One region of the Photobacterium sp. AWH4_225 genome, then DNA from elsewhere that is predicted to be linked to it. Evidence: riboswitches for the same ligand, from Rfam matches in the RefSeq annotation. Region 1 holds a riboswitch; each other region holds the start of a gene.
What was found. Region 1 has a riboswitch for cyclic di-GMP ahead of ACXAD4_RS19445 (glycosyl hydrolase family 18 protein). Riboswitches for the same ligand answer to the same signal wherever they lie in the genome.
Positions count from the first base shown of each region.

Region 2: linked by a shared signal. The riboswitch ahead of ACXAD4_RS13555 (lytic polysaccharide monooxygenase) and the one ahead of ACXAD4_RS19445 (glycosyl hydrolase family 18 protein) in region 1 are both predicted to bind cyclic di-GMP.
Region 3: linked by a shared signal. The riboswitch ahead of ACXAD4_RS11170 (TfoX/Sxy family DNA transformation protein) and the one ahead of ACXAD4_RS19445 (glycosyl hydrolase family 18 protein) in region 1 are both predicted to bind cyclic di-GMP.

Region 1 covers NZ_JBSWTF010000004.1:436,713-440,938, forward strand. The annotation lists gene parM (plasmid segregation protein ParM domain-containing protein) at 1-503, opposite strand, end outside; cyclic di-GMP riboswitch class I at 1,240-1,322, shown strand; gene ACXAD4_RS19445 (glycosyl hydrolase family 18 protein) at 1,480-4,083, shown strand; gene ACXAD4_RS19450 (cadherin repeat domain-containing protein) at 4,155-4,226, opposite strand, start outside.
Region 2 covers NZ_JBSWTF010000001.1:2,914,634-2,918,859, reverse strand. The annotation lists gene ACXAD4_RS13560 (bifunctional protein-serine/threonine kinase/phosphatase) at 1-971, shown strand, start outside; cyclic di-GMP riboswitch class I at 1,198-1,298, shown strand; gene ACXAD4_RS13555 (lytic polysaccharide monooxygenase) at 1,375-2,883, shown strand; gene yiaY (L-threonine dehydrogenase) at 3,251-4,226, shown strand, end outside.
Region 3 covers NZ_JBSWTF010000001.1:2,365,081-2,369,306, forward strand. The annotation lists gene ACXAD4_RS11160 (heme ABC transporter ATP-binding protein) at 1-372, shown strand, start outside; gene ACXAD4_RS11165 (substrate-binding domain-containing protein) at 754-1,758, shown strand; cyclic di-GMP riboswitch class I at 1,951-2,055, shown strand; gene ACXAD4_RS11170 (TfoX/Sxy family DNA transformation protein) at 2,179-2,769, shown strand; gene ACXAD4_RS11175 (hypothetical protein) at 2,991-3,383, shown strand; gene ACXAD4_RS11180 (carboxymuconolactone decarboxylase family protein) at 3,524-4,111, shown strand; gene lpdA (dihydrolipoyl dehydrogenase) at 4,123-4,226, shown strand, end outside.

The DNA.
Region 1 (4,226 bases):
CTAACAGACTGCATAGTCAGAGTAGAAAGCACCGCAGGTAAGCTCTCCGGCATCACCTCAACATCAACGATTTCAAACAGTTCGCCTTTGTTAAGCTCGATCTGACGCATCAAATTGTCACGCTTACGGGCAATTTTATCTTCGTTCTTCTGACAATCTTCGGCGTTGTAGTATTCAGTAATAGGCAGGGTCACCACCAATTTTACTGGGCCTGGTGCAATGCCAGTCTGTAACAAAGCATGATGGACAGACAACAGGTTCAAATCATCATACTGGTAATCGACATGTGTTGTTTCCAATGCCTTGTCCGAAGTCATGTCGTAGGTATATTTCGTTGAGCCAATCGTATAGTTAAAGATCTTCTTGTCTTTTCTTAGTGCGGCACTTTTCCAGTTTTTCCTGAACGAGTTAGGAGAGATAACGGTATGTAGTTCACCTTGTTCAATCCAACTTACTTTAACGTTGGTTGAACCGTCATCAACCGCAAATTTACGTGGCGTCATTGTATTCCTGCTTTTTCTCGGTGAGAGTAATTGGTCTGCGCGAAAGTAAATAAAAACTGCAGGCCAATGGCAAACTCAGCACGAGAGATTTGAAGCAATTCAGCAAAACAAAAATAATCTTAGTTTTTCATTTAATTTCTCTAAAAACGTGTCGATCCGCTTTGTTTGAATGCAGGTAGATGCAACCAACTGACTGAGTCATGATTGTCTGATTGCACCACTTAATTTAAAAGCTTAACTTTCTTTTTCAAGCTCCCTTTACCTTTCACAGCCACTATTAAGGTATTAAATAACAATGCATTACTCTTATTAAATGAAATCATCACTTATTTATAAAACCTGTAGAAACACTCTTTGTTTATAATATGAGGTATTATCAAGAGCAAAAACAGCGGTAAAAGAAATGTTTGCCGGTGATTCAGATGAAACCCATCCAATATTCACATAAGAAATACAACACCAACGGTAAATAACGCCCGTTAATGCAATATGAAATCGACATTTTTTTGTCGCCACAAGTAAAAAGACACGTTCAATAATTCGCCAAACTGGTCGCACCAATTTGCTAGACAAAGATCACCATTCCATATAAATTCAAACACTTAATTGAAATCACAATATCACTCAAGTTCATGAAGCAAGCTCACATACCCACAAGTTTTTGCTATCAATTAAAATAAAACAAAAGATTTTTCTTTGACCAAAATAAGCACCTTTGCTACTAATTTAATAGTACTTGTGACAACGGCAAACTAAATGAAAGTTTAGGACGCAAAGCTTCCGATCTAATGAGTTTTCTATGATAGCGGGGCTACCTCAAGTGGAGTTTACTCCCTTTCGTTGTGCTCGTATTTATTAAAACAAATGGAGTGTGAACATTATTGATTGGTTCTGTTTTGTCTCGTTTTCTAAATAGAGTTTCAATTTATTCCGCTCAACAAACCATTACTCGTTTTATGTAAATGGAGTTCATTCTGTGAAAAAGTCTAATCTAGCCATATTTATTGGCGGCTTACTCTCGTCCTCAATAAGCTATGCTGTCGCACCCGGCGCACCAACCATTGATTGGGGTGAGCACACCTACGCTCTTGTCGAGTTAAACCGAGATGCCAGCAGCTACGAAGATATCGTGGTTGGTGTACATGACAGTGTCGCCGTTACCGTTTCTTGGCAAACATGGAGCGGCGACCCTGCAGAGACGGCCAATGTGAAACTTGATGGCAATACGGTCTGGACCGGCAGTGGCAGCGTTAAAAGCGCCACATTTGATGTCAGCAAAGGTGGTGTCTACGACATGACCGTTGAACTGTGTAACGCTGATGGCTGCAGCGAAAGTGGCAGCGTCGAGCTTACTATCGCCGATACCGATGGTAGCCACTTAGCGCCGTTGGTACCCGTTCTGCAAGAGAACAATAAACCTTATACCAATAAATCAGGTAAGGTTGTCGGTAGCTATTTTGTTGAGTGGAGTGTGTATGACCGCGCCTTCCCTATCGATAAAGTCCCAGCCCAAAACCTCACTCACATCATCTACGGTTTCACCCCAATCTGTGGCGGCAATGGCATCAATGACAGCTTGAAGCAAATCCCTGGCAGCTTCGAAGCATTGCAAAAAGCCTGTGCGGGGCGAGAGGATTTCAAAGTCGCTATCCATGACCCTTGGGCTGCACTTCAAAAAGGCCAACAAGGCGTCAGTGACTGGGCTGATCCATACCGGGGTAACTTTGGCCAGATGATGGCGCTCAAACAAGCCTACCCAGATTTGAAGATCCTGCCTTCTATTGGTGGCTGGACCCTTTCAGACCCATTCTACTTCATGCACGATGAAGCGAAGCGCCGGACCTTTGTTAACTCAGTCAAAGAGTTCCTACAGACCTGGAAGTTCTTTGATGGTGTAGATATCGACTGGGAATACCCGGGCGGTAACGGTGCCCACCCTACTCTTGGCGACAAAGAAAAAGACGGTGAATTATATGTCACGCTGATGAAAGAGCTGCGTGAAATGCTGGATGAGCTTTCGGCAGAAACAGGCCGCACCTATGAGCTGACTTCTGCCATCGGTGTCGATGTCAAAAAGATCGAAGTCGTAGACTACAGCCGCGCCCAGCAATATATGGACTACATCTTCCTGATGAACTACGACATGTTCGGTGCCTTCGATTTGAACAACCTAGGCCATCAATCTGGACTGTATGATGCGAGCCATAACCCTGCGGTTACCCACACCACAGACCGAGGGGTCAATGATCTCCTGGCACAAGGGCTCGATCCGGAGAAATTGGTGATTGGGGTACCAAAATATGGTCGTGGTTGGAAAGGAGTTCACAACTATACCGGCGATAACCCGATGACAGGACAGGCCACCGGCGGTATTGATGGCACATGGGAAGCAGGCGTATTGGATTACCGCGATATTGCCGACAATCACTCAGGCAATGGCTGGGAAGACCGTTACGACGAGCAAGCAGAAGCTTCATACAAGTGGAACCCTACCACTAAAGAGCTTATCTCCTACGATAACGCCAGAGCTGTAAAAGCGAAAGGCAACTATGTTCAGCAACGTGGCTTGGCAGGCCTATTCTCGTGGGAAATTGATGCCGACAATGGCGATATCCTCAATGCGATGCACGAAGGGCTCGGCCATGGTGATGGCGGAGTGACACCACCACCGGAGAACAAACCACCTCATGCCAATGCCGGCATTGACCAGACCGTAACAGGACCAATTGATGTCATTCTGGATGGCTCAAACTCCTACGATCCTGAGCAACAAACCATTACCTATAGCTGGAAACAAACTGCTGGCGACACCCTGGCTATTACTGGGGAACACGAGGCAAAGGCAACGATAACCGTACCTTCAACCGATACTGATATCAGCTATTCCTTCACCCTGACAGTAACAGACGAGGAAGGCCTGACTGACAGCGACACAGTTACCATCAATAACAAGGCAGAGCAGGAAAACCAGCCGCCGAGCGTATCGCTGCCAGCCCAGCTTACTGTTGAGACGCAAGATACCTTCACCCTCAATGCCCAAGCGGATGACCCAGACGGTGACCCGTTGACTTACAGCTGGACTATCCCTCAAGGGTTTAGCCTAGTTTCGGGCCAAGGCACAGCGTCACTTACCCTAACTGCGCCTGCCGTTACTGAAACATTGCCGGCAACGGTAGCTGTATTGGTATCAGACGGCGCACTGGATGCACAGGCGCAAACAGCCGTGACTGTGACACCTAAAGATACAGGTGGCAATGAGTGTGACTTAACCGATCCAAATGCGGGCAACTATCCTGCTTGGTCAGGCGGTGCTGTTTACAATACCGGTGACCAAGTCAGCCACGACCAACTGGTTTGGGAGGCAAAATACTGGACGCAAAACAACGAGCCAACTTCGACTGCCGATCAGTGGAAACTGATCAGTGATGTTGAGTTTGGTTGGAACACGGGTGTGGCGTACAACGGTGGTGGTGAAGTCAACCATAACGACTACCGTTGGAAAGCCAAATGGTGGACCAAAGGCGAAGAGCCAGGAGTTGCTTCAGTATGGGAGAACATCGGTGCAGCTACTTGTGACTAGCAGCGAAAAAGAATGAATGATAGCTAAAAACAGCGACTCTATGAGTCGCTGTTTTTCAGCTTTTCTTCAAGTTAATCTCGGGTCAAAATTAATTCAATACGGTCCCATTCAACTAGTTTTTCTTCATTAAAACCAGTTTCTTC
Region 2 (4,226 bases), on a different contig from region 1:
CAAAGCGAGTGATCCCGCCTGTGATGGAAGAAGGGAACCGAATCGACCAGTACCGAATATTACGAGTTTTGCATAGCGGTCCGCGCAGCCATATTTATCTAGCGGTGAGTGAATTTGATAATCAACGTTATGTGTTAAAGATGCCCTCACTCAACTTTGCGGAGGATTACCAGTACTTGCAGGCTTTTGTGCGTGAAGGCTGGGTCGGGGAGCAGATATCCCACCAGAGAATAATGAAGATCCACCCTTTTTCACGTCATTCTCCTTTCCTGTACCATGTTTGCCAATGGGTTGAAGGTAAGTCACTGCGCCAATGGATGGACGATAACCCTAAACCAGATATTGAAAAAGTGAGGGTAATGGCAGAGGAGATAATTAAGTCAATTCGTGTGATGCAACGCCATCGCCTTATTCATCGTGATATTAAGCCAGAAAATTTAATCGTCAATCAATTTGATCAAATCGTCATTATTGATTTTGGTTCCGTTTATTCAGAACACTTTGATGAAATACAAACACCTATTGATGAAACGGTCCCTGTTGGTGATATTAAATATTTGTCACCAGAGTGTTTGCTGGGCGGTAAAGTAACAATGAGGTCTGACATGTATTCAATATCCATCATTATTTATGAGATGTTGACGGGGCACTTTCCTTATCCATTTCCAAATACTTTTAAACCTGTGCAGTCAAACAGCCAATGGCCGGATTATATACCTTTGGAGAATTATCGGGATGATCTACCTGCATGGCTTGATGTGGTCATTCGCAGAGGGTGCTTCCCTAAGGCAAATCAGCGCTATGAAGCCATGTCTGAGCTTATCAGCGATTTATTTCACCCGTCATCACAGGTACTTAAGCAGGCAAGTAAGCGACCTTTAAAAAGTAAGAGCCCGGTACAGTTTTGGAAAATCACATCACTTTGTTTGTTTTTTATTGTTATTGTTCAAGTTATCATCTTGCTTAGCTGATATTACCCATTTAAATTTCACTGCTAATATTATTGGTGAGGTAAATGGTTTTATATGTATTAAATATTTCATTTCAGTCAATGATTTTTATTTATCTTAATAAATAAAAATTAAATGAGATCATCCTTCCATTGCTAATGGCTGCTTTTTGCTGATATTAAAAAAAACACTATAAATATACCCGAGCTCCTTCAATCTAAACCTTGAAGTGGCTTATTTTTATATCGTCAGCTAAAGGCTAATTATCCGAAAGGGTAGGGCGCAAAACTTCCGGCCTAAGGAGCAATCTTTTTAATGCATTGGCTCTAGGGTAGCGGAGTTACCTGATAGGAATAAGCAAGATCAAAGCAGTGGCTTCTTCCCATTAGCTGGCTTCCCAAAAAAATCATAATGGAAGCTAAATATGAAAAAGGTGATTAACTTTTCTTTGGGCGCTATGTCAGTCATGGCCGCCCTTTCTCCATTACACGCAAGTGCCCATGGTTGGGCCGACTTCCCTGCTGCTCGCCAGGTGATCTGTGAGTCAGACGGTGGTCACTGGGGGCCATCAGATGGTTCCCAGATCCCGAATGAAGCTTGTCGTGCCGCATTCTTGGAGTCGGGTACCTATCCATTGGTGCAGAAGAACGAGTTTGCCGCATTGGTTAAGGATTATCACAACATGGATGCGGTTAAGGCAGCAGTGCCGGACGGTACTATCTGTTCCGGTGGTGATCCGCGTAAGAGCGGTATGAGTGTGGCTTCAGAGCATTGGCAGCGTACCGACATGAAAGCCGGTGAAACTTTCACTCTGCGTTACCGCGCAACGGCACCGCATAACCCGAGCTTCTGGCAGTTCTACCTGACCAAGCCTGGCTACAATGCTGCCCATAGCCGTTTGGGCTGGGATGATCTGGAGCTGATAGATACTGCCGGCGATGTAGAAGTGACTCAGGAAGGCAACGGTCAGTACTACTTGATTGATGTGACTCTGCCAAGCGGCCGTTCGGGAGAGGCTACACTGGTATCACGTTGGCAGCGTGATGATCCTGCTGGCGAAGGTTTCTACAACTGTAGTGATATCCGTTTTGACGGTGAAGTGTTACCGCCTGAGTGGACGACTAAGGGCCAGTACGTCAAGCCGGGTGTCGAGGCGCAAGATGGCGATAGCGTCTGGTTCCGTATTTTCAACAAACAAGGCTCTGAAATTGTATTCGAGAAGCTGCCAATTACAGCGGCTAACGAGAACATCAATACTTGGTCTTATGATCTTGCTCAACTGATCAACGAGAAATACCCAACCATTACTCAGGTGGGTGTGGAAGAAGCATCGGGTGATATCGTTTATCAGCCATCGGATCTGTATATCAACCAAGTCTTTGTCACCAACTCGGATTACAACTACGCACTGGATGTGCGTGATGGGGATGTCATTGAACCCGCTCCGGTAACCGTCCAAGGCCTGGAAAGCGAATACACCCAGGGCAGCGATGGTAAAACCTATATCGATGCAACGGTCAGCTCAGAAGGTCGATACCTGATCAACATGAAGTTGTTGGATAGCACAGGACACCAGTTGGCCTTGGCGAGTGATATTGTCGATAACGGTAACATTGACCTATCGCTATTCACTACCGAAATAGGCTCCTTCAGTGTTGTGGTAACCGCAGCCGAGCAGGACAGCAGCGAGCATAATGTTGTTGAAACTAAGTCGATTACCATTAAAGACAGCTCTGGTGGCGGTGATTACGACTATGCCTACCCTGATGGTATCGGTAGTTATGTACCGGGTGAGACAGTAGTACTTGGCCGCGATGGCAATACCTACCAGTGCCGTCCATTCCCAGAAGGTGGTTGGTGTAACATTGATTCAGCGCACCATTACGAGCCTGGGTTTGGTTCAGCGTGGCAGGATGCTTGGATCAAGCAATAAAGAACGAAACTAATAAGCATCAAATGCTTGAATGAGAAAAACGCTGGCATAAGTCAGCGTTTTTTTATGGGTGACAGATCACAAATTACTGTGGAGCGTAGTGATAAAACGAAAAGCAGCGTTTCCATAGGGAAACAATTTTTATATGTAACTTGTTGATTTGGTGATCTGGCTCAAACTACATTACATGAATAATTTTTGGGGATTTATAACTTGTCCCAGATCAATTTGTTGCACACTTTTCTGGTGGTAGTTTTTATTTGCAGAGAGCAAGACTGATTACGGATAGTCCGTTTAAGCATATGCAGCGACCTGGATTGAAAGCGGTTTATGGTAATTAGTTTTTGATAATTATGGAGAATTTATCATGAGTAGTGCATTTTTCATCCCAACAGTAAACTTGATGGGCGCTGGTTGTTTGACGGAAGCTGCAGATGCAGTGAAAGCTCACGGCTTTAAAAAAGCTCTGATTGTGACTGATAAAGTGCTAAGCCAAATCGGTATGGTCAAGCAGGTAGCAGATCTGTTGGCACAGCGCGATATTGATTCTGTTGTTTTCGATGGTACACAACCAAACCCAACTATTGGTAATGTAGAAGCCGGTCTTGCGCTACTGAAAGACGGTGAGTGTGACTTCGTTATTTCACTGGGTGGCGGTTCGCCGCATGACTGTGCCAAAGGTATTGCTCTTGTTGCCTCTAACGGTGGTAAAATTGCTGACTACGAAGGTGTTGATCAGTCTGCGAAACCTCAGCTGCCATTGGTGGCGATTAATACCACTGCAGGTACTGCAAGTGAAATGACCCGCTTCTGTATCATTACTGATGAAGCACGCCACATCAAAATGGCGATTGTTGACAAGAACACCACGCCGCTGATGTCGGTGAACGATCCTGAGTTGATGCTGGCTAAGCCTGCCTCGCTGACTGCTGCGACAGGAATGGATGCACTGACTCACGCGATTGAAGCTTATGTTTCTACCGCTGCAACACCTATTACTGATGCGGTTGCTATCAAGGCGATCGAGCTTATTCAAGCACACCTGCGTACGGCAGTGAAAGACGGCCAGAACATCGAAGCTCGCGAGCAAATGGCTTATGCACAGTTCATGGCTGGTATGGCATTCAACAATGCTTCACTGGGTTATGTTCACGCGATGGCGCACCAGCTAGGTGGTTTCTACGATCTGCCACACGGTGTATGTAATGCGGTATTGCTGCCGCACGTGCAGCGCTACAACGCACAGGTTTGCCCAGAGCGTCTGAAAGATGTTGCAAAAGCGATGGGCGTGAATGTTGAAGGTATGACGGCAGAGCAGGGCGCTGAAGCAGCACTGGAAGCCA
Region 3 (4,226 bases), on a different contig from region 1:
TCTGGTGGTGAGAAACAACGTGTGCACTTTGCCAGGGTCCTCACCCAGCTAAGCCAAGCAGGTGAAAACTGCATCTTAATGCTGGATGAGCCTACCTCAGCGCTAGATCTAGCTCACCAGCACAATTCGCTGATTGTCGCTAAACAAATGGCGCAAGCAGGAGCCGCCGTGATTATCGTGATTCATGATCTGAACCTAGCAGCCCAGTATGCAGACCGGCTGGTTATCATTAACCATGGCAAGATACAGGCCGATGGTACACCGCAGCAGGCACTGACGGCTGAAACCATAGAGTCTGTCTATGGCTGGCCAGTCTGTATAACCCAGCACCCCGTCGATGGCTACCCTATTGTCTTGCCGGCAGCGGCCTAGTTAGCTTAACCCAATTGCATAGAAAGAATTATCAACAGGGCCAATTTTTGGCCCTGTTGTCTTTCTCTCAAGCAAAAAATCGAATGTAAGCCACGAAAATTGCAAATTGAGATAACAAGCATTGCACTCTGGGCCACACTCAGTAAAATGTGAACGCAAGCGATTAAACCATGCAACATGTGCGATATGCACATCACGCATGCTGCAAAAATGTCAGTACAGAGCCGCCCATTTGAGATGCGGCCTTTTGCCGTTTCTGCTTTTTCGTACCCAACAGAACAATGAGCTACTCGAATAGAAGACGGTGAACTAGTTCATTTTTCTGTTGAGTAAATGATTAATTTATAAGGTTCTCTGACCTTTATTATTAGAAGAATAACTATGGCAACGATTAAAGATGTTGCACGTATGGCTGGTGTATCTACAACCACAGTCTCTCACGTGATTAACAAAACTCGCTTCGTCGCAGAAGCAACCCAAAAGAAAGTGCTGGCTGCGGTCGATGAGTTGAATTACGCACCTAGTGCGGTTGCGCGAAGCCTAAAATGCAACACAACAAGAACCATTGGCATGTTGGTGACCAAATCGACCAACCCTTTCTTTGCTGAAGTTGTCCACGGCGTTGAAGAATTCTGCTACGGCGCAGGTTATACCCTGATCCTATGCAATACCGAAGGTAACCTGTCAAAGCAACGTGATTACCTTCGTATGCTAGCCGAGAAGCGCGTGGATGGTCTTCTTGTTATGTGTTCAGACCTAGATGAGCAGTTGCTGGGGTTACTGGAACGTCAGAAAGAAACACCTATGGTGATCATGGACTGGGGTCCAGAGAGCCCGCACACAGATAAAATCCAAGATAACGCCGAACTTGGCGGATATGTCGCGACCAAATTTTTCATCGAGCATGGTCACAAAGCCGTTGGCTGCTTAACCGGCCATAGCGAGAAAACGGCATGTCGTGAGCGCCTGAAAGGCTTCCGTAAAGCCATGAGTGAAGCCGGCCTCGACGTCAATGAAGACTGGATTCTTGAAGGTGACTTCGAGTGTGAGTCAGCAGTCACTGCTGCCAAACAGATCATTGCGATGAAAGAGCGCCCTAGCGCAATATTCTGTTTCAACGACATCATGGCTATGGCGATGATCAGTACCTTCCAGCAAGCTGGTATCAACGTGCCGGAAGATATCTCTATCATCGGCTACGACAATATCGATCTGGCACCTTACTTCTCGCCACCACTAACCACTATTCACCAGCCTAAACGTCGTCTGGGCAAGAGCGCGGTTGAAATCTTGATGCACCGAGTGAAAGACAAAGAGCACGCAACACAGGTATTCGAAATGGTGCCTGAGCTAGTGATCCGTAATTCGGTTAAGAAATTGAACTAAGTAACCGCCAGCGTTTACTTTTTTAGAATCCAAACGGAGGCTCATGCCTCCGTTTTTTATTGCTATCAACTTATGTTTTGGGGCAAAAGTATTCATTAACGAGCAGAAATTCACGGCAATTTCTGGAATCAACATCACATTTCCAAAGTTGCGATCAAGTTCAAAAATATCATCTGAGATATTCTTAAATTGTCACGAACAAGGCAAACCTATCGAAAGGTAGGGACGCAAAGCTTCCGGCCTAAGAGTCGTCGGGTTTTATTAACTCAGTCAACTTATGGTAGCGGGGTTGCCGATGGATATAGCAACTGTGTCAAGAAAGTCTTACTTTTTTCTGACAGTGTAATGTCTTGATATTTGCTATTCTTGAATCCTCGCTCTGTTGTTAGGTGACCCAAGAAATTTTCACCGAGAAGAAGCATGGACAAACCAATTTTAAAAGAATCTTTACGCCTATTTAGTTGTTTCAATAACGTTAAATCGCGTTCAATGTTTGGCGGCTTTGGTATTTTTGCGGGTGAAACAATGTTTGCACTCGTAGTAAATGACAAACTTCATCTTCGCGCAAACGCAAAAAACGAACAAGAATATAAAAAGGCAGGGCTTAAACCGTACATATATAAAAAACGTGGCTTTCCGGTTGTAACAAAACATTACGCTATCCCCGATGAATGGTGGAATGACACCGGAAAGATTGTTGAGCAGGCGACTCGTTCTCTAGATGCAGCGAAAGTTGATAAAGAAACAAAAGAAAAAGCATCACCAGATCGAATAAAAGACTTACCAAACCTTCGCCTGGCAAATGAAAGAATGCTGAAAAAAGCAGGTATTTGTACCGTGGACGAATTGATGGAAGCAGGTTCAATCAATGCCTTTAAAGCATTACAGGATACTCACCAAGGCACCGTGAGCATTGACTTGCTCTGGGCGCTAGAGGGAGCAATTAGTGGCCAGCACTGGTCAGTTATTCCTAAGGATCGCCGCTCGGAATTACTAGCGAAATTAAGCTAGCAAAAACAAATTGCATATATAAAGAGACCATCAAGGTCTCTTTTTTTGTATTATTTTCGTCAATGATACGTGTCAATAATCAATCATTCCATTGACAACTTTTTGTCAATTTTCGTTAAATATTGAATTATCTCACAACGCTGTTTATAAATCGCTCAACACCCTTTTATTGCAAACTCACGCTTGTAAAATATGTTTCAAAATAGCACCAGGGGGTAATTATGAACTGTTCCAAACCTTTTCCAGGACAGAGCGATCAAATGTTCAAGGATAAGTTTGGCAAGTGGCCGCGAATTATGCGCCTGCTTGTTTTGTTCAGCCTGCTTCCTCCTCTCGTCGCTTTTATACTTGTACAGAATAACATCACCACGTATGAGTCACTTCACAACTTACTGGTGTCTATCGCTAGCTTAAATGCACTGTTGCTGTTCTGGGGCCTGCTGCTAAAAATCAGGGCCCGCAAGTATTGGTACCGCAATTACCATATTGGAAAAACCATGCTGCTCGCTTTTATCCCTTTGATGGCATGCGGCTATATTGTGCTCACTGAGCTCTCTTCTGAGAAGGTGATCACCCAGAACAAACCTCAAGTTGTACAAATCTCAGTCAACTAAACACTTTTTTCCATCTACCAATGAAATAATTTGCTTCCTAGTAAGGTCTTTGTCTCATAACTATCTGATAATTTCGGTAATAATTACCGCCGCTATCCTGATAAGCTCACAGTAGCATAATATAGAGACAAGGGGTCACCGTGCGCATTTCCGCCAAAGAAAACTACTCACTATTTATCAAGCCACTACTATGGCTGCAAAAACGCCATTATGGCAAAGTTCTCAATCCCGCCAAGCTGTGGGGTCGTCGCCCGACGCTATTTTGGCTTGTCGCCGGATTCTTTGGCTATTTGGATCGCCGCTCATCGCCGTTAAGTCCGGTGCTTCGCTCGTTGGTCTGCGTCAGGGTTTCCCAGCTAAATGACTGCGCATTCTGTGTCGATGCAAACGGCATGAAGCTTGCCGAGCGTTGCGATTCTGTCGAGAAAATCAAAGCACTTGCCAACTGGCAGCACAGTGAACTATTCGACCAACAGGAGCAAGCCGTCCTAGGCTATGTTGAAGCGATGACCATTACCGGCCAGCGCGTTACCGATGAAATGCTTTCAGATTTAAAACAATGGTTTGATGAAGATGCTATTGTTGATTTAACCGCGCTGGTTGCGTTTCAAAACCTGTCGGCAAAATTTAACACTGCACTAGATGTACCTGAGCAAGGTTTCTGTTCACTCCCGATCCAACCTGGTGAACAGCAATCAACAGATGCCCCTACTCATACGGACAAATAAAGGAGCAAATTATGGACAGAAAAAAACTGCTGGTTGTCAGTATTGTTGTATCCCTGATTGCTGTTTGGTTTGCATTTGATCTTGGCCAGTACTTTACCCTTGAACAAGCCAAGGC